3 regions of the Paenarthrobacter sp. R1 genome follow, and region 1 is predicted to be linked to each of the others. Evidence: riboswitches for the same ligand, from Rfam matches in the RefSeq annotation. Region 1 holds a riboswitch; each other region holds the start of a gene.

Evidence for each region. Region 1 has a riboswitch for cyclic di-AMP ahead of QN084_RS16650 (C40 family peptidase). Riboswitches for the same ligand answer to the same signal wherever they lie in the genome.
Region 2: another riboswitch for cyclic di-AMP. It lies ahead of QN084_RS01095 (NlpC/P60 family protein); the one in region 1 lies ahead of QN084_RS16650 (C40 family peptidase).
Region 3: another riboswitch for cyclic di-AMP. It lies ahead of QN084_RS13255 (M23 family metallopeptidase); the one in region 1 lies ahead of QN084_RS16650 (C40 family peptidase).

What each region holds. Positions count from the first base shown of each region.
Region 1 covers NZ_CP127115.1:3,423,448-3,430,880, forward strand. The annotation lists gene QN084_RS16625 (cold-shock protein) at 1-238, shown strand, start outside; gene QN084_RS16630 (DUF3027 domain-containing protein) at 248-898, shown strand; gene serC (phosphoserine transaminase) at 971-2,101, opposite strand; gene QN084_RS16640 (iron-dependent transcriptional repressor DtxR) at 2,439-3,134, shown strand; cyclic di-AMP (ydaO/yuaA leader) riboswitch at 3,391-3,607, shown strand; gene QN084_RS16645 (M23 family metallopeptidase) at 3,612-4,442, shown strand; cyclic di-AMP (ydaO/yuaA leader) riboswitch at 4,589-4,748, shown strand; gene QN084_RS16650 (C40 family peptidase) at 4,753-5,496, shown strand; gene QN084_RS16655 (NlpC/P60 family protein) at 5,591-6,379, shown strand; gene QN084_RS16660 (HNH endonuclease) at 6,601-7,101, shown strand; gene QN084_RS16665 (NTP transferase domain-containing protein) at 7,220-7,433, shown strand, end outside.
Region 2 covers NZ_CP127115.1:225,405-232,837, forward strand. The annotation lists gene QN084_RS01075 (metal-sensitive transcriptional regulator) at 1-192, opposite strand, end outside; gene QN084_RS01080 (metal-sensitive transcriptional regulator) at 410-742, shown strand; gene QN084_RS01085 (heavy-metal-associated domain-containing protein) at 759-986, shown strand; gene QN084_RS01090 (heavy metal translocating P-type ATPase) at 1,046-3,268, shown strand; gene QN084_RS01095 (NlpC/P60 family protein) at 3,346-4,113, opposite strand; cyclic di-AMP (ydaO/yuaA leader) riboswitch at 4,117-4,314, opposite strand; gene QN084_RS01100 (heavy-metal-associated domain-containing protein) at 4,554-4,871, shown strand; gene QN084_RS01105 (hypothetical protein) at 5,146-5,616, shown strand; gene QN084_RS01110 (DUF305 domain-containing protein) at 5,762-6,403, shown strand; gene QN084_RS01115 (F510_1955 family glycosylhydrolase) at 6,504-7,385, shown strand; gene QN084_RS01120 (cytochrome c biogenesis CcdA family protein) at 7,390-7,433, shown strand, end outside.
Region 3 covers NZ_CP127115.1:2,721,612-2,729,044, reverse strand. The annotation lists gene QN084_RS13290 (ArsR/SmtB family transcription factor) at 1-33, shown strand, start outside; gene QN084_RS13285 (hypothetical protein) at 30-347, shown strand; gene lspA (signal peptidase II) at 344-841, shown strand; gene QN084_RS13275 (cytochrome c biogenesis CcdA family protein) at 845-1,594, shown strand; gene QN084_RS13270 (TlpA family protein disulfide reductase) at 1,640-2,251, shown strand; gene QN084_RS13265 (vitamin K epoxide reductase family protein) at 2,325-2,951, shown strand; gene QN084_RS13260 (TrkH family potassium uptake protein) at 3,110-4,540, shown strand; gene QN084_RS13255 (M23 family metallopeptidase) at 4,578-5,285, opposite strand; cyclic di-AMP (ydaO/yuaA leader) riboswitch at 5,409-5,582, opposite strand; gene QN084_RS13250 (SURF1 family cytochrome oxidase biogenesis protein) at 6,015-6,872, opposite strand; gene resB (cytochrome c biogenesis protein ResB) at 6,862-7,433, opposite strand, start outside.

The sequences.
Region 1 (7,433 bases):
CGTTGCCGACGGTCGCCGCGGGGCGCAGGCGTTGGGCCTGCGTATCCTGGACAAGACCCCCTCCATCGCCAAGGCCAAGCGTATGAACGCGCGGGACCTCGCTCCGCTCGTCCAGGACCTGGTCACTGTGCTGGACAACCTCTCCGGCACGTTGTCCTCCGGAAAGTACCCGGAAGGCAATAAGGCGAAGGCAATCGGTACGGCACTGCGCAAGGTTGCCGACGAGCTGGAAGCCTAAGGAACAGCCATGACTTCCGAATCCGCACAGGATACGCAGGCCGCCGGGAACGCATCTCATGCTGCCTCCGCTGCCGAGGCTCCTGCCAACGGGGAGACCCCTGCGAGCGGGGCCGGCCCGGCAGCCAAGGAAGTCCCCGCGCGGAAGGGTGCTGCGCCGAAGCCCCGCGCCGGAGTTCCGGTGTGGCGCACCGGTAAGCCGGACGCGTTCCTGGCTGCCGCCGTCGACGTGGCCCGGACAGCAGTGGAGGGTATCGCGAAGCCCGGCGAGGTAGGCGCCCACATCGGGGCCAAATCCGAGGGCGACCGCGTTGTCACCCACCTGTTCGAATCCAAGCTGCCCGGCTATGGCGGGTGGCAGTGGTACGCCGTGGTCACCCGGAACTCGCGTTCCAAGATTGTGACCGTGAGCGAGCTGGGATTGCTGCCCTCGGAGGACTCCATCCTCGCGCCCGAGTGGGTCCCGTGGGCCAAGCGGGTCCGGCCGGAAGACGAGACGCCATTGGTCGAGGAGACCGCCGGAGAAGTCCCGGAAGAAGCCGTGCAGGCGGAAGAAGCTGAAGCCGAGGCTTCCAGGAATGAACCGGCCGAAGACGCGGACGATGCCGACGCGGACGCCGAGGACGCCGTGCAGGAGCCTGCAGACTCCCCGGAAGCCTGATCCACCAAGACTTTAAAAATAATCGGCGCCTGCCGGGAGCTTCTCCCGGCAGGCGCCGATTATTTGTGGGGGCTACTTCTTCAGCTCGCCCACCACGTAGTCAATGCTGGCGAGCAGGGCGGAGACGTCGTCCGGTTCGATCGCAACGAACGTCGCGATCCGCAGCTGGTTGCGGCCCAGCTTGCGGTAGGGCTCGGTGTCAACCACGCCGTTGGCGCGCAGCACCTTGGCGATGGCCGCGGCATCGATCGAATCGTCGAAGTCGATGGTGGCAATGACGTTGGACCGCTCTTCGGGGTTGGCAACAAAAGGGGTCGCGAATTCGGAGGACTCTGCCCACGAGTAGACGCGGCTGGCAGAATCTGCCGTGCGCTTGCTGGCGAAGTCTAGGCCGCCGTTGCTGTTGAGCCACTGGACCTGCGCATCCAGGGTCACCAGGGTGGAAAGCGAAGGCGTGTTGTATGTCTGGTTCAGCTTCGAGTTATCGATGGCGGTCTGCACGTCAAGGAAATCAGGAATCCAGCGGCCGCTTGCCTTGATGCGGGCAGCGCGTTCAAGCGCCGCGGGGGAGAAGAGGCCGAGCCACAGGCCGCCGTCGGATGCGAAGTTCTTCTGCGGTGCGAAGTAGTAGACGTCGGACTCAGCCACATCCACGTCAAGGCCACCAGCTGCGGAAGTAGCGTCCACCAGCACCAGGGAACCCTCATCGGCGCCGGCAACGCGCTTGACCGGCGCAGCCACACCGGTGGACGTCTCGTTCTGCGGCCACGCATATACATCCACGCCGGCTTCCGCAGCTGGAGCGGGGCGGGTCCCGGGCTCGGACTTGATGATGGAGGACTCGTCCAGGAACGGAGCCTTGTTGGTGGCGGCTGCAAACTTGGAGCCAAACTCGCCGAAGGACAGGTGCTGGGCCTTCTTTTCCACGAGGCCGAAAGCCGCGACATCCCAGAACGCCGTTGAGCCACCGACGCCGAGGACTACCTCGTACCCTTCAGGAGCACGGAAGAACTGGCTGAGGCCCTCACGAACGGAGCCTACGAGGTTCTTGACCGGTGCCTGGCGGTGGGAGGTGCCAAGGATGGTCTTCGATGCAGCGGACAGGGCTTCGATCTGCTCCGGGCGGACCTTGGACGGTCCGGCGCCGAACCTTCCGTCCTTGGGCAGCAGGTCGGCGGGAATGGTGATGCTGGTGTCGCTCACGCGTGGCTCCAATGTGTATCGGTCAAAGACGGGGAGGTGGCAGGTGGCATCAACTGCCCCTTCGACACCCCCAATTCTGCCTGAACAGGCGCGGGTGCGCGTACCCGGTGGTGTCATAGTCCGCCACGTGGAACGTGGTCGCGCGCGTTCCCGTCGTCAAGGGGGTGGAGGCAAGGTACCCGGAACCTTTGTGACCCTTCGAAAATTATCAAGAGTAATTCCAAATAAGCTAGGCTGGGGTACGCGTTCACAGGGTGGCGCAGGGGGACGTGCAGCCTCTACGGACGCGGTACGGTGGACATTACGCAAGAACTGCGTTCGAGGAGAGCTGAGCTGGATGACGGATCTGATCGATACCACTGAGATGTATCTTCGGACCATTTTGGAACTTGAAGAAGAAAACATCGTGGCTCTCCGCGCCCGCATCGCTGAGCGGTTGCGCCACTCCGGTCCTACAGTCTCCCAAACGATCGGACGCATGGAGCGCGACGGCCTGGTGGTGGTGTCCAATGACCGGCACCTGGAGCTCACGGAAGTTGGCCGCAAGCGCGCCACCGAAGTGATGCGCAAGCACCGCTTGGCTGAACGCCTCCTTGCCGACGTCATTGGCCTCGACTGGGCGTACGTCCATGACGAAGCGTGCCGCTGGGAGCACGTGATGAGCGAACGCGTGGAACGCAGGCTGTATGAACTGCTGGAGCATCCCACGCAATCCCCGTACGGGAACCCGATTCCCGGCCTGGAGGCCCTGGGCGGCCTCGCTGTCCAAGCTCCCTTCCGCCCGGACGTCAACCTCCTGCAGGCAATGGATGGTTACGCTGCCGACTCCCGCGTTGTGGTGAGCCGGCTCGCCGAGCCCATTCAGGTTGAGCCCGAACTCCTGACCCAGCTGGACGAGGGCGGCATCCGCCCGGGTGCAGCCGTTTCCCTGGAGCGCGTGGGGGACTACATCTCCGTCCGGGTGCCGGGGATTGAAGGGGCCCTCGAGCTGCCGCCGGAAGTAGCTGCCCACGTATTCGTGGCAGTCGGCTAGCAAGCGAAAGGCCGGCAGGGTGCAGGCGTTCACTCCATGTGGGCGCCTTTGCCTTGCCATGGGCGTGGTTGATCTCACGTCACGCCGCCGCGCGGCGGTGTGACCTGCGGTTTCCGCGGATAGGTGATAAGGGGAGCAGGCAAAAAACGACCGCCCTGTAGATAACGAATTTATTACCGCGGGCCTTAATCCCCTATAGTTATCTACTAGCGCCGATATCAAAGCGTTACCTGATCTGGAGCCGAGCTCTGCCAGCAGATCAGGGGTGTTAAACATCTACTGGCAGAGGCGGGGGAACCACAATCGGCTGCCTAGAGAAGCAGCCTTGGGGTGAAGTCCGCAGCAGCAGTGCCTTACTTACGCAATTCCCTCCTGGGATACCTGTGTGCCGTGAGCGCTGCGTGCGGGCCGGGTCTTTGCACTCTCTGATCCGAATCCGACAGCTAACTTCGCAGGCTTTTGAGAGAGGAACAGAGTTTGACTTCGCAGAACGTCAGGGGCCGTCGACGCGCTACCGGCCCCGCTACTGAGCTGCGGCCAGCCCGCGTAGTATCGGAGATCCGGCCCCGTGACACCCAGCGTCAGGTGCGCCGCCGTAAGAGCCCGATGCGCCAGGTGGCCGATTTCGCAGCAGCCAGTGGTGTAGGGCAGAAGGCCGGCGTAGCACTCGCTGCTACCGGTCTTGCGCTCACTGTCGGCCTGCCTGCAACGAGTCCCGTCATGGCCACGTCCGAGTCCGGGCAGACTGAGGCCGCACTGGCCGTGGGCGGCGGGAGCCAGCCAGAGGTCTCCGCGGAAGCGTCCGCCAAGATCGACTTCAGCCGCGCCGCGGTGGCAACCAAGGCGGATCCCGACGGCAAGCTCAAGCAGTTGCTGAGCGCCCAGTCCGTGGGAAGCATCCAGGCCAGCTCCTCCAAGGGCACCATGGCCAGCCCCTTGGACACCCTCAGCACTGCATCACCGTTCGGCTACCGCATCAGTCCGCTGACAGGCGGCAGCGGCGATTTCCACCGCGGCCAGGACTTCGTGGCCCAGTGCGGCACGGCAGTCCACGCTGCTGCGGCGGGCAAGGTCACCTTTGCGGGTTGGCACGAATACGGTGGAGGCAACCGCGTGGTGGTGGACCATGGCAACGGCCTGGAAACCACCTACAACCACTTGTCGTCATTCAACGTCAAGGTCGGCGACACCGTGAATCGCGGAGACACCGTTGCCTTGAGCGGCACCACGGGCGCTTCCACCGGCTGCCACCTCCACTTCGAAGTCCAGGTCAACGGCGAAGTCGTCGACCCCATGGGCTGGCTATAACCCGAGTTGATGGTCGTCTCTCGCATTCTTGACACGCCCCGTGATCTGAATGTGACATTTGCGTTCAACTGTTGTACCGTACAAAGCGCATCGGCTTTTTAGGGGGCCGATGCACTTGGGTGGATTGCCTAGCTCTGCCACCACTCAAGGTCCGTTCGCATAATTCGTCTGGCAGGGGCGGGGGAACCAATTTTGGTCTTCGAAAGAGGGCCTTGGGGTTAAGTCACAAACGCTTCCAACGGCGTGTGGCCGGATGACTCCCATCCGAATCCGACAGCTCACCTCGCAGGCATTGGGAGAGGCTACCTTCGTGTCATCACGCACTACTTCTGCGCGCCACCGCGCCCAGGCGGTTACCCCGTTGAACACTCTTTCCAAGGCTGTTTCAGCGAATGCCGGAACCGTCGGCCGCCAGGCCGCAGTCCTTGCAGCAGCATCGGGCTTGGTCCTCAGCGTCGGCCTTCCTGCCCAGGCAGCGGATACTGACGTTTCCAAGGCTGAGTCCAGCGCACAGCAGCTGGTGACCACCGCCGTCGTCACGGCGGAACCAACCGCCACTGTTTCCTTTGAGAGCCCCGTTGTGGTTACCAAGGAAGCCCCCAAGATCCAGCGCGCTTCCCAGACCACGCAGCGCTCCCAGGCGAACGGCAACCAGAATGCCGGCCAGGGCGAGGGCGCAGTCACCGCCAAGTCCGCCGGCTCCAAGGATTCCGCAGCCAGCGCCGCGGCTTCGGGCCTCGCAGCAATCGCGTACACCGGCATCGGCCACCCGTACGTCTGGGGCGGCACCACCCCCAACGGTTGGGACTGCTCCGGCTTCACCCAGTGGGTTTACGCGCAGGCCGGCATCAGCATCCCCCGCGTCAATGCATGGACCGCCATGAAGCCCACCAGCACTCCCGCTCCCGGCGACCTCGTCATGCAGAACGGCGGTGCCCACGTTGGCATTTACGTCGGCAACGGCATGATGGTCAGCGCCCTGAACCCCAGCCAGGGCACGCTGCTTCACTCGGTAGCTTCTACCGGAACCTCCTCCTTCTTCACCCTGCGCTAAAAACCGTCCAGGTAAGCCAGCGCGCCCCCCGGGTGCTGGCCTGCCCATGACCCGCGTGCTTCCCAGCAGCACGCGGAAACGAAAAGAGATCATCATGACCAGTGCAAACAAGGTTGCGCGGCACCGGGCCGAGGCTCCCAAGACCAGCTCACTTGCCGTGATTGCAAAGGCAGTTTCGGTGAACGCCGGTGGCGTCGGCCGCCAGGCAGCCGTCATCGCCGCGGCTTCGGGCTTGGTCCTGACCAGTGGCGTTGCTGCCAATGCGGCGGATACCAATGTGGATCGCGAGTCCACCTCAACCACCTCCCTGGACATCCAGTCCGTCGTGCAGTCCACCATCGCCGCTGACTCCACCGTTGCCATCTCCTACGAGAGCCCGGTTGTCACCACGGTCGAGGCGCCCGCGCCCGTCGTGGAGAAAGCCCCGGCCAAGGCTGAAGCGAAGAGCTCCGCACAGGAAGCCACTGCCTCAGCTTCCAACGCTGCTGGCGGCGCAACCGTGGCAGTCAGCAACGCTGCACCGGCAGCAAAGGCTCCGGCTGCTTCCAGTGGCCTCGGTGCGGCCATTGCCGCTGCAGCCTACGCCCAGCTCGGCGTGACCCAGGACTGCACCATGTTGGTCACCAACTCCCTCGCAGCCGTGGGTATCAACTTCCATGACTGGCCTGCGGGTTACCTTTCCCTTGGACGTACGGTCAGCGCAGCGGAAGCCCAGCCGGGCGACCTCGCTTACTACGCCAACGGTGGTCTGGCCGGACAGGCACACATCGCCGTCTACGTCGGCAACGGCATGGCAGTGCATGGCGGATGGAACGGATCCACCACTGCTCTGTTCAGCGTCAACGTCGGCTCCGGTCCGGTCTTCATCCGGGTCAACGGCTGATCGAACTTTGAGGAAATACCCCGCAGGTTTCACCTGCGGGGTATTTCCGTCTTAAGGGGCAGGGCCGGGGCCTGTGGGCGACATCACAAGCTAATTCCACTGATAATTCGTTGATATGGCATATAAGTGCTTACTCTTATGGTGTCGATCCACAGCCCGTACATGCAGAGGGCAGCCGGCCCTCGTGCCCCTGGCGGGTGCGGCCGTTAAGAGGTACGTGCATGCGCACACTCGTTCTGAATGCTGGATATGAACCGCTGGCGGTAGTTACCTTCCGCCGGGCGCTGGTCCTTGTGCTCACCGGAAAAGCAAGCGTAGTGGCCGAAGGCGGCGAACCTGTCGTCGGGCCGCAGGAGATTCTGGGACGCCCGTCCGTGATCCTCCTCAATCGCTACATCCGGCCGCGGTACAACAGGATCACGGCCGTCAGCCGGCGCGGAGTTCTCCGCCGCGACGGCCACCGCTGCGCCTACTGCGGTAAGACAGCCCACACCATAGACCACGTCCACCCCAAATCCAGGGGCGGCGCGGATTCCTGGGAAAACCTGGTTGCGGCGTGCTTGAAATGCAATAACGCCAAGAGCGACCACACGCCGGCAGAGATGGGTTGGAAACTCCGTTTCACACCCGGCGTCCCCTCCGGAACCATGTGGCAGATCAAAGAACTCGAGAAGCCTGCGCCGGACTGGGATCCGTTCCTCTTGCCGGAATCCGCTGCCTGATTGATGTGCGTCCGCCCTGTGCGGCACCGGTAATCCGGTGCGGCACCGGTAATCCTGTGCGGCACCGGTAATCCTGTGCGGCACCGGTAATCCGGGGCGGCACCGGTAATCTGGGCGGATGGAGTTCAACGCAGTGATCTTGGCGGGTGGCAGGGCCACCCGCCTTGGCGGTGTGCCCAAACCTTCGCTGACCTACGACGGCGCCACCCTGCTTTCGCATGCCCTGGACGCAGCCAGGGGTGCTGTGGCAACCGTAGTGGTGGGCCCCGATCCCGGCACGTTGCCGCCCGGCGTGCTGACTGCACGGGAGGAACCTGTATTCGCCGGTCCTG
Region 2 (7,433 bases), 1.6 Mb from region 1:
ACCAGTGGCGATAATGGCGAACCCTGCCCGGTCCAAGGCCTTCGAAACCGCTGCGAGCTGGGTGACGACGTCTTTGCAATCGCGGCCATCTTCCAGCATCCGGGTGACGGCGGCGAGTTGCCCATGGGCTCGCTTGAGGCGGTTGATAACGGGTGCGAGTTTAGTTGAATCAAGTTGCACGGCGTTCTCCATAGCTGGGCGAATACTGCCCACAATATACCCGTGCGGGTATAAGGGCCAGTGTCTGGGTGCCTGCACCGGCGGCTGAACCAGTTGCAGGGGGAAACCCAATGCTTATTGAGCGGCACCCCTTATCTAGGCCGCGCGGCTACGCCCACGTCCCTGGCGCCCGCGACGGATGCCCCGAACGTCGTTTGATTTATACCCCTCCGGGGTATAAATTTGGGATATGCAGGAAGAAGCCGTAGTAAGGGATAACATCGACGCCATCCAGCCGGCCGGCGGCCACGGATACAGCGGTGGCAAAGAAGCGTACCTGCGCAGGCTGAAGCGTATCGAAGGCCAGGTACGCGGTATCGCCCGTATGGTCGATGAGGATTCGTACTGTATTGACATCCTGACTCAGGTCGCAGCAGTGAATAAGGCGTTGCACGCGGTCAGCCTTGGGCTGCTCGAGGAGCATATAGGCCACTGCGTGGTAAATGCCGCCGCCGAATCAGATGCGGCCGGCGAAGCCAAAGTGAAAGAAGCGACAGAGGCCATCGGACGCCTGCTGCGCTAGAAAAGAGGAGACTGCCATGAGCGTCACCACGAACGTCAACATCTCAGGCATGCACTGCAACCATTGCATTGCTTCAGTCACCGAAGAGCTCCAGGAGCTTGAAGGTGTCGAGGGAGTGGCTATCGACCTGAACAAAGACAGCATTTCCCGCGCCGTCATCACTTCGAGAGCGGAGCTGGACACACGGCAAGTCCAAGAGGCCATCGCTGAAGCCGGCTACGCTGTCGTCCCCGACAGGGTCTGAGCGTGGCTACGGAAACTCTAGCTACCGGCACCCGGGTCATTGAACTGGACATCCAGGGCATGACCTGCGCCTCTTGCGTTGCCCGGGTGGAACGCAAGCTGGGAAAACTTGACGGCGTCGAGGCGAGCGTGAACCTTCCGCTGGAGTCCGCGCAGGTCACTGTCCCGGACTCCATCACGGACCAGCAAATCCTGGACACCGTAACGGCAACCGGTTATTCGGCGGCGCTGAAGGCATCAGGAGGCTCCCGGGATGTACAGGACGCCGACGCCGGGACGACCATGGCGGAGGGACTGCTCGAAGGAGACCGGGAAACCAGGTCGGCCGGGTCGGTGCTGCTTCCGCGGCTGCTGCTCGCTGCGGCCCTCACATTACCGGTCGTCGTCATCTCGATGGTCCCGGCAGTACAGTTTCCGCATTGGGGATGGGCCGTCTTCGCACTGAGCCTTCCCGTCGTCAGCTGGGCTGCATGGCCGTTCCACCATGCTGCGGCTGTCAACGCGCGCCACTTTGCGTCAACGATGGATACGCTGGTTTCCATCGGGGTCAGTGCTGCTTTTCTATTCTCTGCATGGCAGCTGTTCGCTGACCCAAACCTGACCGCGCACACGGGAATGGCGATGGATGCCCATGCCCTGTACTTCGAAGTCGCGGCCGTCGTGACCACTTTCCTGCTGCTCGGCCGCTTTTTGGAAGCAAACGCGAAGTCGCGGGCAGGAAGCGCACTTCATGCCTTGCTGGACCTCGGGGCGAAGGAGGCTACGGTCCTCCGGGACGGCGTCGAGTCCCGGATTCCGGCGGACCGTCTCGAGCCCGGTGACGTGTTCGTCGTCCGCCCCGGCGAGAAAATACCCACCGATGGTTTCGTTGTCGAAGGCCAAAGTGTGGTGGATACATCCCTGATCACCGGAGAATCATTGCCGGTCGATGTAGGTGTTGATGACACCGTGATCGGCGCAACGATCAATGCCAACGGGCGGTTGCTGGTCAAGGCAACCCGGGTGGGCAGTGAAACGACTCTCGCGCAGATGGGGCGGCTGGTAAGCCAGGCCCAGAGCGGAAAGGCCCCGATTGCCCGGCTGGCGGACCGGATCAGCTCTGTTTTTGTCCCCGTCGTGCTGGTTCTCGCCGCAGTGACCTTCGGCGCATGGTTCTTTTCCACTACTGATCTGCAGCACTCCTTTACTGCTGCGGTGGCGGTTCTGGTGATTGCGTGCCCCTGCGCGTTAGGGCTGGCCACGCCGACCGCATTGCTCACGGGGACCGGCCGTGGCGCTCAGTTGGGCATACTCATTAAGAGCCCACAGGTCCTGGAAGACACTCGGACCGTAGACACCATCGTGCTGGATAAGACCGGCACCGTAACCACAGGCCAGCTCTCCGTTTCCGGAGTGCACTCCTTTACTTCGGCCACCGAAGAAGAGATCCTTTCCTTGGCCGGAGCAGTCGAGGTTGCCAGCGAACACCCCATTGCTCATGCCATCGCACGCGCAGCGACTGAGAAGGCGCCTCTGCTGCCTGTCGCAGGGTTTTACAGTGCACCCGGCGGGGGCGTCCGAGGAACCGTCAACGGCCGGTCGGTCGTTGCCGGCCGGGCGGCCTGGCTGGTGGAGAACGGTATTAACCCGGCGCCGGACCACTACGAAGCTCTGTCCGCCCAGGAGCAGTCCGGAGCGACTGTCATCTGGGTCGGCGTAGACGGGGAGCCAACAGGCCTCATTGCGCTGAAGGACACCCTCAAGCCCGGCTCTGCCGCCGCGATCGCGCAACTCAAGGAGCTGGGACTTAGGCCGATACTGCTGACCGGCGACAACGCCTCGGCTGCCTCGGCAGTGGCAGCGCAAGTGGGCATCCCCGCAGAAGACGTGCTCGCCGGCGTGCTTCCCGAAGGCAAGGTTGAGGCTATCCGCGGGCTGCAGGCCAGCGGGGCCACTGTTGCCATGGCCGGGGACGGGGTGAATGATGCGGCGGCGCTGGCCCAGGCCGACCTTGGCATTGCCATGGGCAGCGGGACGGATGTCGCCATCGCTGCCGCGGATCTTACGGTCATGGGAAGTGACCTGGGCCAGGTCGCGCAGGCCATCAAACTGTCCCGTCGAACCTTGGGGACGATCAAGACCAACCTGTTTTGGGCATTTTTCTACAATGCCGTCGGCATCCCGGTCGCCGCCCTGGGGCTGCTCAACCCGATGATTGCGGGGGCCGCGATGGCAGCCAGTTCAGTTCTGGTGGTCTGCAACTCACTGCGGCTGCGCCGTTTCGGGCGGCGTCACAAGGTGTAGTCCCCGGTGTCAGCAAGGGATGCTGAAGGCCTGTGAGTCACCGCCCCAAGGCAGTGACTCACAGGCCCCTCAGCGCTTTACTTGCCGGCCCGGACGAAGGTGACGGCGCCCTTGGAGGTCATCCAGGTCAGCGGGTGGACGGCGGTTTCGTTCTTGCCGTTCAGGCCGGAGCTGAGGACCTGGCCGTTGCCAACATAAATTCCCACGTGCCCGGGTTGCATCACCATGTCGCCGGGCTGGGGATCGGCAACAACGGTGCCGTAGTTCATGAACTGCATCGGGCCGAGGTCTCCGACCGGGATCCCTGCAGCGTTGAGTGCGTTTTCCACCAGCCGTGTGCAGTCCTGGATCATGCCGATCTGGGCATAGGCGGAGGAAACCATGATGGCGTTGACGCCGCCGGCGGCCGGCGCCCCAACAGGAGCCGCTGCAGGCGTGACGGTGATCTGCGCCTTAGCCTTAGCAGGTGCAGCCGGCGCGGTGACGGCAGGGGCTGCAGGCGCCTCAGCGACGACTGGCTTGGCTACTGCTACGACGGGCGCAGGCGTGGTCTCCACGGCAGGACGCTCGAAGGAGATTTGGACTGTGGCGTCCGCGCTGAGGGGAGTCTGTACCTGGCTGGTGAGTTCCAGGTTCGAGGTCGGCTCCGCATCGCGCTGAGTCGGGGCCGCGGCTGCCTGCTCGGCGATACCGCTGGTCAGGACAAGGCCGGACGCTGCCGCGATGACAGCGGCCTGGCGGCCCACACCGCCGGCGTTTGCAGCGACGGATTTGGACAGTACCGCGAGGGCGCTGGTCTGGACAGGGACCGCACGGCGGCGGCCGTGAGCTTTGCGAATGGGCATGAAAGGGCCTCTCCCACTGCCTGCGAGGTTAGCTGTCGGATTCGGATGGGAGACACCCGGCCGGGCCGGTACGCAAAACGCACCAGACACGGCTTCACCCCAAGACCCGCTTTAAGCAGGCCGTTGTTGGGTTCCCCGTCTCTGCCGGACGAAAGTTGCGAACGGATCCCGGGCAGCGGCAGAGTTAGGCAATCGACTCGGGAGTGCCGCATTCGGCGAAACCGGCACGGCTTAGACCGTAGTTCACACAAGCAGCATTTGTCACATTTGAATAACGGCGAGTCCGACGTCACACGTGTCCCATTTGTTGGAGATACCCCCCAGGGGTAAGCTATGGGTGTTGTCCGTGAAGTGGTATGTCCCGGCAGTGCACCGCACCGCCTCTCACAGCCGTTCAACCCCAGCGCCCATTACTCCTTCGTCAAGGAATGGAAACTGACATGTGTGGAACCGAAAACCGTACCCAGCTGCCGCTGGCCTCCTCCGCATCGGGGTGCAGCTGCTGCTCGACCGAAGCCTCCTCTGAGCCCACCACAGCCGCAGGCACCGGCGCCGTTGAATTCGCTTTGGATGGTCTGACCTGCGGGCATTGCGTGCAGACTGTTGAGAAGGCCGTCGCTGCCCTTGATGGTGTGGAATCGGCCTCCGTTGATCTCGTCCCCGGCGGCCGCTCCCGCCTGCTGGTGGGAGGCAGGGCCGATGAGGCAGCCGTGCGGGAGGCTGTCACCTCCGCTGGCTACACCCTTGCCAGCACCTAACATCCGCACTTCCACACTTCCACTGCGGACCTCCTCCCGGGGGCGTTGTGCACCCCGGGAGGAGGGCAATGGACGGGCCACCGGTCCCGCTGGCACACGGGCGGCCGGAATCCGCTCCTGAACAGGCGTCGCGGATCGCCCCGTTCATCACTAGCCGGTGGAAACAGTGAAACCAAATCCCATCCAGACGCGTTGAAAAGGCGGTAACCGGAAGGGACAACACCCCCTTGCCGGTACCCTTATGACATCGAACCTGCACGGAAAGGAGGAAGTTGTGACTACGACACCCTATGGTCGCTTCACCGCCTTCCTCCTGCGGGCAGGATTCCTGACCGCGGCCCTGGCCATCATTGCCGGCATTTTCGGCATGCACGTCATGACCGGTGCCCACCACATGGCACCAGGCCCTGGCATGACAGCGGCAGGCCCCTCCACGCTGCAGCTGCAGGCCATGCCGGCCGGCCACTCGCATGTAACGGGGACGACCACCGGCGCGGCCGCCATTGAGACTGCGGTCACCGGTGGCTCTTCTTCTACCTGCGCCCCGGCAGGTTCGTGCCCGGAAATGTCGGCCGGCGACGGTGCCTGCGTCCTGGCCCCGGGAAACACCACCCTCTCAGCCCCGATGCCGGGAACAGCCCCCTATGAGCTGCCTGCTATTGGTGCCGCCGCTGCTCTCAGCAGCACCTACTCCTACTCACCGGGCAGCCCCTCCCCCGGTGACCTCTGTATCAGCCGGACGTAAACCACTCCTCTGCGCCGAGCTCTCCACCGGCGCACCGTCCAGCCAATGACCTGCATGAAACAGCCGAGCCCGGCGCGGGTTTGCCGCTGCATGCCATCACCAAGGGCGCCCAGACGCCGCTGATACTTTTGAGGACCTGATTTTCATGAAAAAGACCCTGACAATTTCTGCTGCCGCCCTCGCCGCAGCCCTCGCTCTTGCCGGTTGCTCGGCCGGGTCGGGCTCCGGCAGTTCCGGGACCGGCAGCATGTCCGGCATGAACCACGGCAGCTCCGGGATGTCATCGGACTCCGCCCCGGCAACTTCAGCAGCAGCTATGGCTGAGTTCAATGACGCGGACACGATGTTCGCACAGATGATGATGCCGCACCATGTCCAGGCAGTAACGATGAGCGACATCATGCTCAAAAAAGCGGGCCTTCCCCCCGCTGTGACGGACCTGGCCACCAAGATCAAGGCAGCCCAAGGCCCGGAGATCGAAAAGATGACCAGCTGGCTTCAAAGCTGGGGCCAGCCCACGATGATGCCCACCGAGATGTCTTCTGCGCACAGCATGGAGGGGATGATGGGCGAGGATGACATGGCCAAACTCGAGGCCGCCCAGAGCGCCGAAGCCGCCAAACTGTTCCTGACCCAGATGATCGCCCACCACGAAGGCGCGGTCATGATGGCCAAGACTGAAACCACCAACGGCAAGAACGCGGACGCGGTCCAGCTCAGCGAGGACATCGTCAGCTCCCAGGACGCCGAGATCCAGGAAATGAAAGACCTGCTGGCCACCCTGTAGCCAGCATAAGTCCGGTGCCGGCCCCTTCCCCACCCCCCCGGGGGGCCGGCACCTCCCCTTCATTCTTCCCGGTTCATCCGGCCCACCCCTGGAGTTTCCCGTGCCCCTGCATTCTTCACCCCGTCACCGGCCTGTTGCTGCCCTCGCAGCGGCCAGCGCCCTGCTGTTTACGCTGTCCGCATGCACCCCGGGCGCAACCGCCGCTCCGGGCGCCACACCCGCTCCCGCCGCCTCAGGCCTGCCCAGCTCCCACGTCCACGGTTTAAGCGTGAACTCCGAAACCGGACAGATACTGCTGGCGACCCACGAGGGGCTCTTCGACATCTCAAAAAACACGAGTGTCAAAATTGGACCCACAAACGATCTGATGGGTTTCACGGCCGCCATGGACCAGGGCGTGTTTTACGCCTCCGGCCATCCCGGCAAAGACTCGACAATGCCCAATCCGCTAGGTCTGATCAAGAGCACGGACGGGGGAAAGACCTGGGAACAGGTCTCCCGGCAACGGGAATCGGACTTCCATGCGCTCACGACAACCAAGTCCGGAATCGTCGGCTTTGACGGAACAATGCGGACCAGCACGGACGGCACGACGTGGAAGCCCGCCGCTGCCGGCTTCACCCCGGCCGTCCTGGCCGGGAACCCGTACAGCGACACCGTGCTCGCAACAACCCCCGAGGGCGTCCAACGGTCGGCGGATGCCGGGACCACGTGGACCCTGGTCCCGGCGGCGCCGGTGATTCAGTTCGCCGCTTTCGCCAGCACCGCCGAAGCAACGGGTGTCGCCCCCGACGGCACCGTCTATATCTCCACGGATGGGGGCCTCAGCTGGAAGAGCACCGGAAAGATTGACGGCAGTGTCCAGGCCGTGGCCGCCTCCGAGGGATCCGAAGGCAGTCCGTGGATCTGGGCCGCCACCACTGCCGGGTTGGTCGTCTCTACCGACGGCGGGGCCACCTTCCGTCCCGCTGACGCCGCCTGAGCCGATGGACATCGGCGGGTTCTTTGCCTCCACCGTTACCTCCGGTGC
Region 3 (7,433 bases), 700 kb from region 1:
CGGCTTCACACTGGAGGAACGGCTAGGCCATGACCGACTATGAACTGCGCGTCATCAAGGGCTGTCCGAACACTGTTCCTGCGCTGAATCTGTTTCGCATTGCCCTGGAAGCGGCGGGGCTGCCGGTGACACGTCTCCGTGTCCGGGTCCTCACCTCTGATCGTGAAGCCCAGGAACTGGGCTTTCAGGGCTCACCGTCGTTCATCGCCGCCGGAGATGACCTGTTTCCGGCGGTCGCGATTCCAGCCGTGAGCTGCCGCGTTTACCCTTCCGCGGGGAAAATGGCAGGCTTGCCGGCTTTGGCGTCGTTAGTGGCGGCTGTGCGCGGGTCGGGTCAGGAGGCATGAGGGACCAGGAAACCAAGGCGCTACTCCCGTTGCGTGCGTTGATGGCACTGGCGGTCGCTGGTTTGGCGCTGGGTGACTTGCTGGTCAAATCCGCCGTGGTTCTGACGATGGGCCAAGGCCAGCTCTGGGACCTCGGAGTAGTCAACGTCCGGTTGGCGTACAATACCGGTGTCGCGTTCGGCCTCGGCGCGACCTTGTCCCCGTGGATTGTCCTCGCAGCGACGGCAGCGATCGTGGCGGTGCTGGCCGTTTACCTGTACCGGGCGGCTCCCGGATTCAACCGGGTGTCCCGGGCCGGAGCGATCCTCCTGCTCGGCGGCGCCGTCGGGAATTTGGTGGATCGAACGGACGGGTCCGGGGTCGTTGATTACCTGCACACCGGTTGGTTCCCGACCTTCAACATTGCCGACGTCTTCGTCACCGCTGGAGTCGGCCTGCTGGTGGTGGGCTCCATCCGCACCCCGGCCTTGGCCCCTAAAGAAGAGGGGCGCTGACCGGTGGACATAGGTGAGTACTTTGCCTCGACGGTAACCTCCGGGGCGCTGGTCCTGGCACTTCCCCTGGCGGCAGTGGCGGGCTTGGTGTCCTTCCTGTCCCCCTGTATTCTTCCGCTGGTTCCGGGCTACCTGGGCTTCGTCTCCGGGCTTACGGACCCGGCCCAACCGCGGAACAGGCGACGCGTCCTGGCCGGCGTTGGACTGTTTATTCTGGGCTTCGGGGCCGTGTTCACCCTGTACGGGGCCGCTTTCGGCGCCATCGGGGCCTGGTTGATCCGTTGGCAGGATCCTCTCATGAGGGGCCTGGGGATCGTGGTCATCCTCATGGGGCTGGTGCTGCTCGGACGATTTTCCTGGCTCCAACAGACCCGGAAATTCCAGATCCCCGGCCGCCACGGGCTCTCCGGCGCCCCGCTGCTGGGAATCGTCTTCGGGCTGGGATGGACCCCCTGCATGGGGCCGACGCTCAGCGCCGTCCTCAGCCTGAGCGTCACCGCCGGGAGCGCCTGGCGCGGGGCCTTGCTCGCCTTTGTCTACTGCCTTGGCCTGGGCATTCCCTTCGTCCTCGTGGCCTTGGGCCTGAACTGGGTGTCAAAGGCCCTGCTCGTGGTGCGCAGGCACATCAGGGCCGTGAATATCGGCGGCGCCGTCATGCTCATCATCCTCGGTGTCCTGATGGTGTCCGGCTTGTGGGTGCAATGGATCTACCAACTGCAAAACCTCGCCGGAACGTTCCTGATGCCCGTCTAGGCACGTCCACCCCGGAACTCTGATACGAAAAGCAAGGACAACCTCATGAGCAGTCAACCACAAGCGCACCGGGGACCCCGCCGCCGCACTATCCTGGGCCTGGGCGGGGCACTGCTTGCCCTCGCCGGCTGCGCAAGCCAGGATGATCTGGCCGAGCAGGCCAAAGCCGGAGACGACAAAAACTACATCGCCGGCGACGGGTCCGTGAACGAATACCCACCCGCCTCACGCGGCTCCCGGGTCTCCCTGGAAGGCCAGCTCTTCAACGGCGAGAAGATTTCTGCCCAGGACTGGGCCGGCAAGGTCGTGGTCCTGAATTTCTGGTACGCAGCCTGCGCACCCTGCCGGGTCGAGGCGCCGGACCTGGCCGCCCTCCACCTCGAATTCAAGGACAAGGGCGTGCTGTTCTACGGGGTCAACGTCCGCGACGACGCCGCAACCGCAGAAGCCTTCGAACGGACCTTCAACGTGCAATACCCCAGTTTTGATGACAGCGACGGCGGCGTGCTGCTGGCAATGACCGAGTACGTCCCGCCCCGCGCGGTACCCACCACCCTCGTGCTCGACACAGAAGGCCGCGTCAGTGCCCGGATCCTCGGGGTCTCCCAAAAAGGAACCCTGAAAGCACTGATCACCTCCGCCGCGGCCGGATCCTGAACAGACACCCCGCCGTGAATCCAACCTCAAGGAATCCCTCCCCATGACCAGCACCCCACCACCGAACGGGACGATGCAAACTGCCGGTTCCACCGCGCAGCCACAGGCCCCCCGCTTCACCCGCGACAAGCCCCTTGGCTGGCTCCTGCTCATCACCGGGGTCATCGGCTGGCTGGCCTCCGGCACCTTGGTCTTGGAGAAACTCGAAGTCCTCAAAGACCCCGGATACCAAACCGCCTGCGACATCAATCCGTGGATTTCCTGCGGCCAGGTCATGCAGACCTGGCAGAGTTCGGTCTTCGGCTTTCCCAACATGTTCATCGGGATCGTGGCGTTCGCTGTCATCATCACCACCGGCATGGCACTGCTCTCCGGCGCCACCTTCGCGCCCTGGTACTGGGCAGGGCTCCAGGCCGGCGTCACCCTTGGTTTTGCCTTTGTCGTGTGGCTATGGTCGCAGGCCCTGTACTCGATCCACATCCTCTGCCCCTTCTGCATGATCGTCTGGGCAGCAATGATTCCCCTCTTCGTCTGGGTCACGGCCCGAAACCTCACCCACGGAATCATCAAGGTCCCCGCACGGGCCGCGCGGATTGTGGGCGAGTCCGGCTGGATCATCACTGCCCTGCTCTACGTGGCCGTGGCCGCGACCATCTTCTTTGCGTTCCTTCACGTGTTCATTGGCACCTCCGGTTTCTAAAAAGGGCCCCCGGAGCGCGGCCTAAGTCCTGCTGCCGCAAGGATGGCTCGCTCCGCGGGCGGCCCGACGTGCCGGACGTGGAACCTCTGACGTGCACCAGAGCCGCGTCAACGGGCCCCGCCCCAAACCTTCATCGCCCCGCCAATCGAGGAATGCCCATGGCCCGGAACCAGCCAAAGCCCAGGACCGCCAACCGGAGGCCCGGCCCACCGGACCGCGAGGGAGCGGGGATCCTAACCGGCCTGCGCGACCTCATCGACAACATCGCCAACAGCTCCCCTGCCCGGTTGGCTTTCAGCGCCTTCGTGGTGGTGATTCTGCTCTTCACCGGCCTGCTGTCCTTGCCGGCGTCCTCCGCCACCGGTGAGCAAACACCCCTCCATCAGGCCATGTTCACGGCCGTCTCCAGCGTCTGCGTCACCGGACTGACAGTAGTATCCACCGCCACGCACTGGTCCTTCTTCGGGCAGCTGGTCATCCTGGTGGGCATTTTCGTCGGGGGTTTGGGCACGCTGACGCTCGCGTCCCTGTTGGCCCTCATGGTCAGCAAGCGCCTGGGCGTGCGCGGCAAGCTCATCGCCCAGGAAGCCATGAACAACGCCGGAAGGTTCGGTGAAGTCGGTACGCTCCTGCGGATCGTCATCGTGACCTCGGTCGTCATCGAAGCGGGGCTGGCCATCGCCCTGATCCCCCGCTTCGTGGTCCTGGGCGAGCCGTTCTGGCAAGCCGTGTGGCACGGCGTCTTCTACTCCATCTCAGCTTTCAACAACGCAGGGTTCACACCCCATTCGGACGGGATCGTCCCTTACGAAACCGACCTGTGGATCTTGGTCCCGCTGATGCTGGGCGTTTTCCTCGGCAGCCTGGGCTTCCCGGTAGTCATGGTCCTCCGGCAGAACGGGCTGAACTGGAAGAAGTGGAACCTCCACACCAAGCTAACCATCCAGGTCTCCCTCATCCTGCTCGCGGCAGGTACGGTCCTGTGGGCAGTCATGGAGTGGGACAACGTTCGGACCATCGGTACCTTGGAGGCCGGCGAGAAGGTCATCCATTCGCTCTTTGCCTCTGTCATGACACGCTCGGGCGGTTTCAACTTGGTGGATCAGAACCAGATGGAATCCACCACGATGCTCCTCACCGACGCGCTCATGTTCGCCGGCGGCGGGTCGGCCTCCACAGCCGGCGGCATCAAGGTGACCACCATCGCCGTCATGTTCCTGGCCATAGTGGCCGAAGCCCGCGGCGATGCCGACGTGAAGGTCTATGGCCGCACCATTCCCCAGGGCACCATGCGGGTGGCGATCTCCGTGATCGTCGCAGGAGCCACCATTGTGTCCGTCGCCGCCTTTCTGCTCCTGCAGATCAGCGGGGCCTCCCTTGACCGGGTACTGTTCGAGACGATCTCGGCCTTTGCCACCGTGGGACTGAGCACCAACCTCAGTGCCGAACTGCCGCCAATCGGGGTGTACGTATTATCGGCTCTGATGTTCGCAGGGCGCGTTGGCACCGTCACCCTGGCCGCTGCACTGGCCCTGCGCCAACGCAGCCAGCTGTACCACTACCCCGAAGAGCGACCGATCATTGGCTGACCCCGCCCCTGGAGGGTGGGAGGTGCCACCATCCGGGTCAGATCCAGCCTTGCGGATTTACCGTCTGACCGTTCAGGAGTACTTCGAAATGCAGGTGGCAGCCGGTGGAGGCTCCGGTGGTCCCGGCCGCTGCAAGCCGCTGGCCGGCGGTCACGGTCGCCCCGACAGCGGTTTCGATGGACGCCAAGTGGTTATAAGTACTCTTCAGGCCGTTACCGTGGTCCACCACAATCCTGTTTCCGCCTCCATAAGCGGACCAACCGGCCTCCACGACCGTTCCAGCGCCCGCAGCGAATACTGCGGTCTGACACGCTGCCACGAGGTCAAGACCGGTATGGAGCTCCCCGGAGCCGCTGATCGGGCTGGAGCGGATACCGAACGGCGAAGCGACCGACATGCTGGCCAGCGGCGCGCCGAGCCGGGCAGAGGAAGCAACGGGTGCGGCAGCGACAGCCTTCGGCGCTGCCGTGCCCGCGGCGGCAACCTGGGCCTTGGCCGGCGCGGGCACCGGCGCCTGCTCGGTGGTGACAGCCGGCCGTTCATAGCTGATGGACGCCCCGGCAGAGGCCTGAACCGGTGCAATGGAAGCTTTTGTCGCTGCGGCTTGCACGGCCGGACCGGTTCCGGTGGGGGCTGGGCCGGCGTGGGCTGCGGTGAGTGAGGCCGTCAGGATCGCGGCGACGCTCAGCGTGGCGGCAGCGGTGACCTGTTTGCGCCGACTCCCGCCCGGCCCGGCAGCCGGCACCGCCCGGTGCTGCTGCGTAGTCCGGGAAGTCCTAGTCCGGGATGTCGTCGGGGCAGCCGCGCGGGGGAAGGGACCTGAGGTTGGTTTTCGGCGCCGGCCATGGGGGGATGAGGAAGTCAAAGGGGATCCTTTCGTTCGCCTGCGAAGTTAGCTGTCGGGTTCGAGCCAAGGAAAATGCCCGGCCGCTGACCCGGTGGCCATCTGACCACCGGCGTCGCGGCTTCACCCCAAGGCAGGCTGGCTGCCGATTGTGGGTCCTCCACCCCCGCCGTGAAAAGGGATAGTCGTTTGATGCTGCCGGCGGGGCTGAGCGTACGGCATCAAGGGTTTTAGTACAGAAAAACCTGAACTAATAGTAGCTACAAAGCGTCATCGTTACAATTTCGTGACACGGCGTTGGGCGGCACCGGGGGCTTGAACCCGGCGGGGTGCTGCTTCCGGCAGTCCTGAACACAGCAACATCTGGGCAGTCCTCAGATGTGCAGCCAATGGTGTCAACGAACCCCGCCTCGGGATGGTTCCGGTACTGGGGCCTGCCACCACGGAGCCCTTGTGATTGAGGTCCCGGTGCCGCGGAGCACGTCGGGACCAGCTGAAGGATCCTGGTGTTCTCGCACGAGTACGCGGTTCGTTTCTGCGGAAGAGGGTAGAACCGGACAACCACGCCCAGGGGCCTGTCGGTGTGACAGCCTGGATGTCACTGTCGACCGGTCCAGGGCGCGGGGGGGGTTAGAGCCCCATGGAGTCCAGAAGGGCGTCTTCTTCTTCGGAGCCGGAGCGCCTGGGCCGGGAGGGAGCCCGGGGCTGCTGAACGGCTTCAGCCGGGTCCGCCGTGTTCTCCGGCATGTCGGATTCCTCGCGCCCGATCCGGGCCTGTTGCCGTGCCATGTATCCGAAGCCGACGAACGCCAGAACTCCAAAGGTGATCCACTGCAGGGCATAGGACAGGTTCGACCCTTCCTTGACGGCGGGTGCGGCGAGTGGCTGGGGGGCCACGGACGGTGGTGGAGACTCCGAGGTCATCACCCCGTAGCTGCCCGTCATGAGCGGGTAATCCAGTTGCCTCCCGTAATGGGACAGGTCGATGCTGGCCAGTTGGCCCTCGGGCGCGTCACGGCCGAGATCAGGTTCGGACGGCTTGATCCGGATGACCGCTGCAACCTCACCGGTCGGTGGGCCGGGCACCGCGTCGGGGTATCCGGGCCGGTCATTGCCTATCGGCAGCCATCCTCTGTTGATCGCGATCGTCTCACCGGAGCTCAACCGGAACGGGACCAGAACCTCGTATCCGGCGGCGGAATTGTTGGGCCGGTTCCTGACGATTCTCTGGTCCTGCGCAAGGTACCAGCCCGTCACCGATACAGTCGTCCACTTCGCCTCAGGGTCGGCAACGGCGAAGTATGTACTGGCGTCCTTGAACGGCACGGGGGGTTTGTCATAGTTCTCCTGGACCCTGCGGATCTCGGTCACGGCCTGATTCCGACGCTCCATCTGCCAGTTCCCGAGTCCAATGCACGCGGCGGCGAACAGTGCTGCCATCATCAGGAAACCGGCCCAACGCCAGGACAGCAGGAACCTATACGCCACCGGGGTCCTCCTGGATCTGCCACTGCCCGACCAGCAGTGCGCGGATGGCCGCCGCTTCGGCGGCCAGGCGGTGGTCCTCGCCGCGGGCCAGCAGACCGTATTCGACCATGGTTCGTCCGTCCTCGTGGGTGCCGGCGCGGACCCAGACCCTGCGGCGGTTCACGTACAGCGAGGCCAGCAGGCCAGCGACGGCCATCAACGAGAAGATCAGAACGCCGGTCTGTCCGGGGGTGCTGCGGATGTCCACGCCAATGTAGCGTTTGAGGCCATCGAAGCTGATGCTTCCCTTGCCCTCGGGCAGCGTGTATGTGCCACCGGGAGCCAGTGTGATGCCCTTGGCGGGCAGTTCCCGGCCGTTGAGCTGGGTCAATCCCTTCACATCCAGGTTGTAGACATTCTGCGGCGCGCCGGTGTCCAGGCCCAGATCCCCATAGTAGGAGTTCAGGTTCAGTTGGGGGTTCAGCGGGTCCGGGTCGAAGCTGTAGGCGACCCCTTCATCATTTTTGATCGCGGAGGGCAGAAAGAATCCCACGAAACCCAGTTGCGCCGGACGGGCATCTG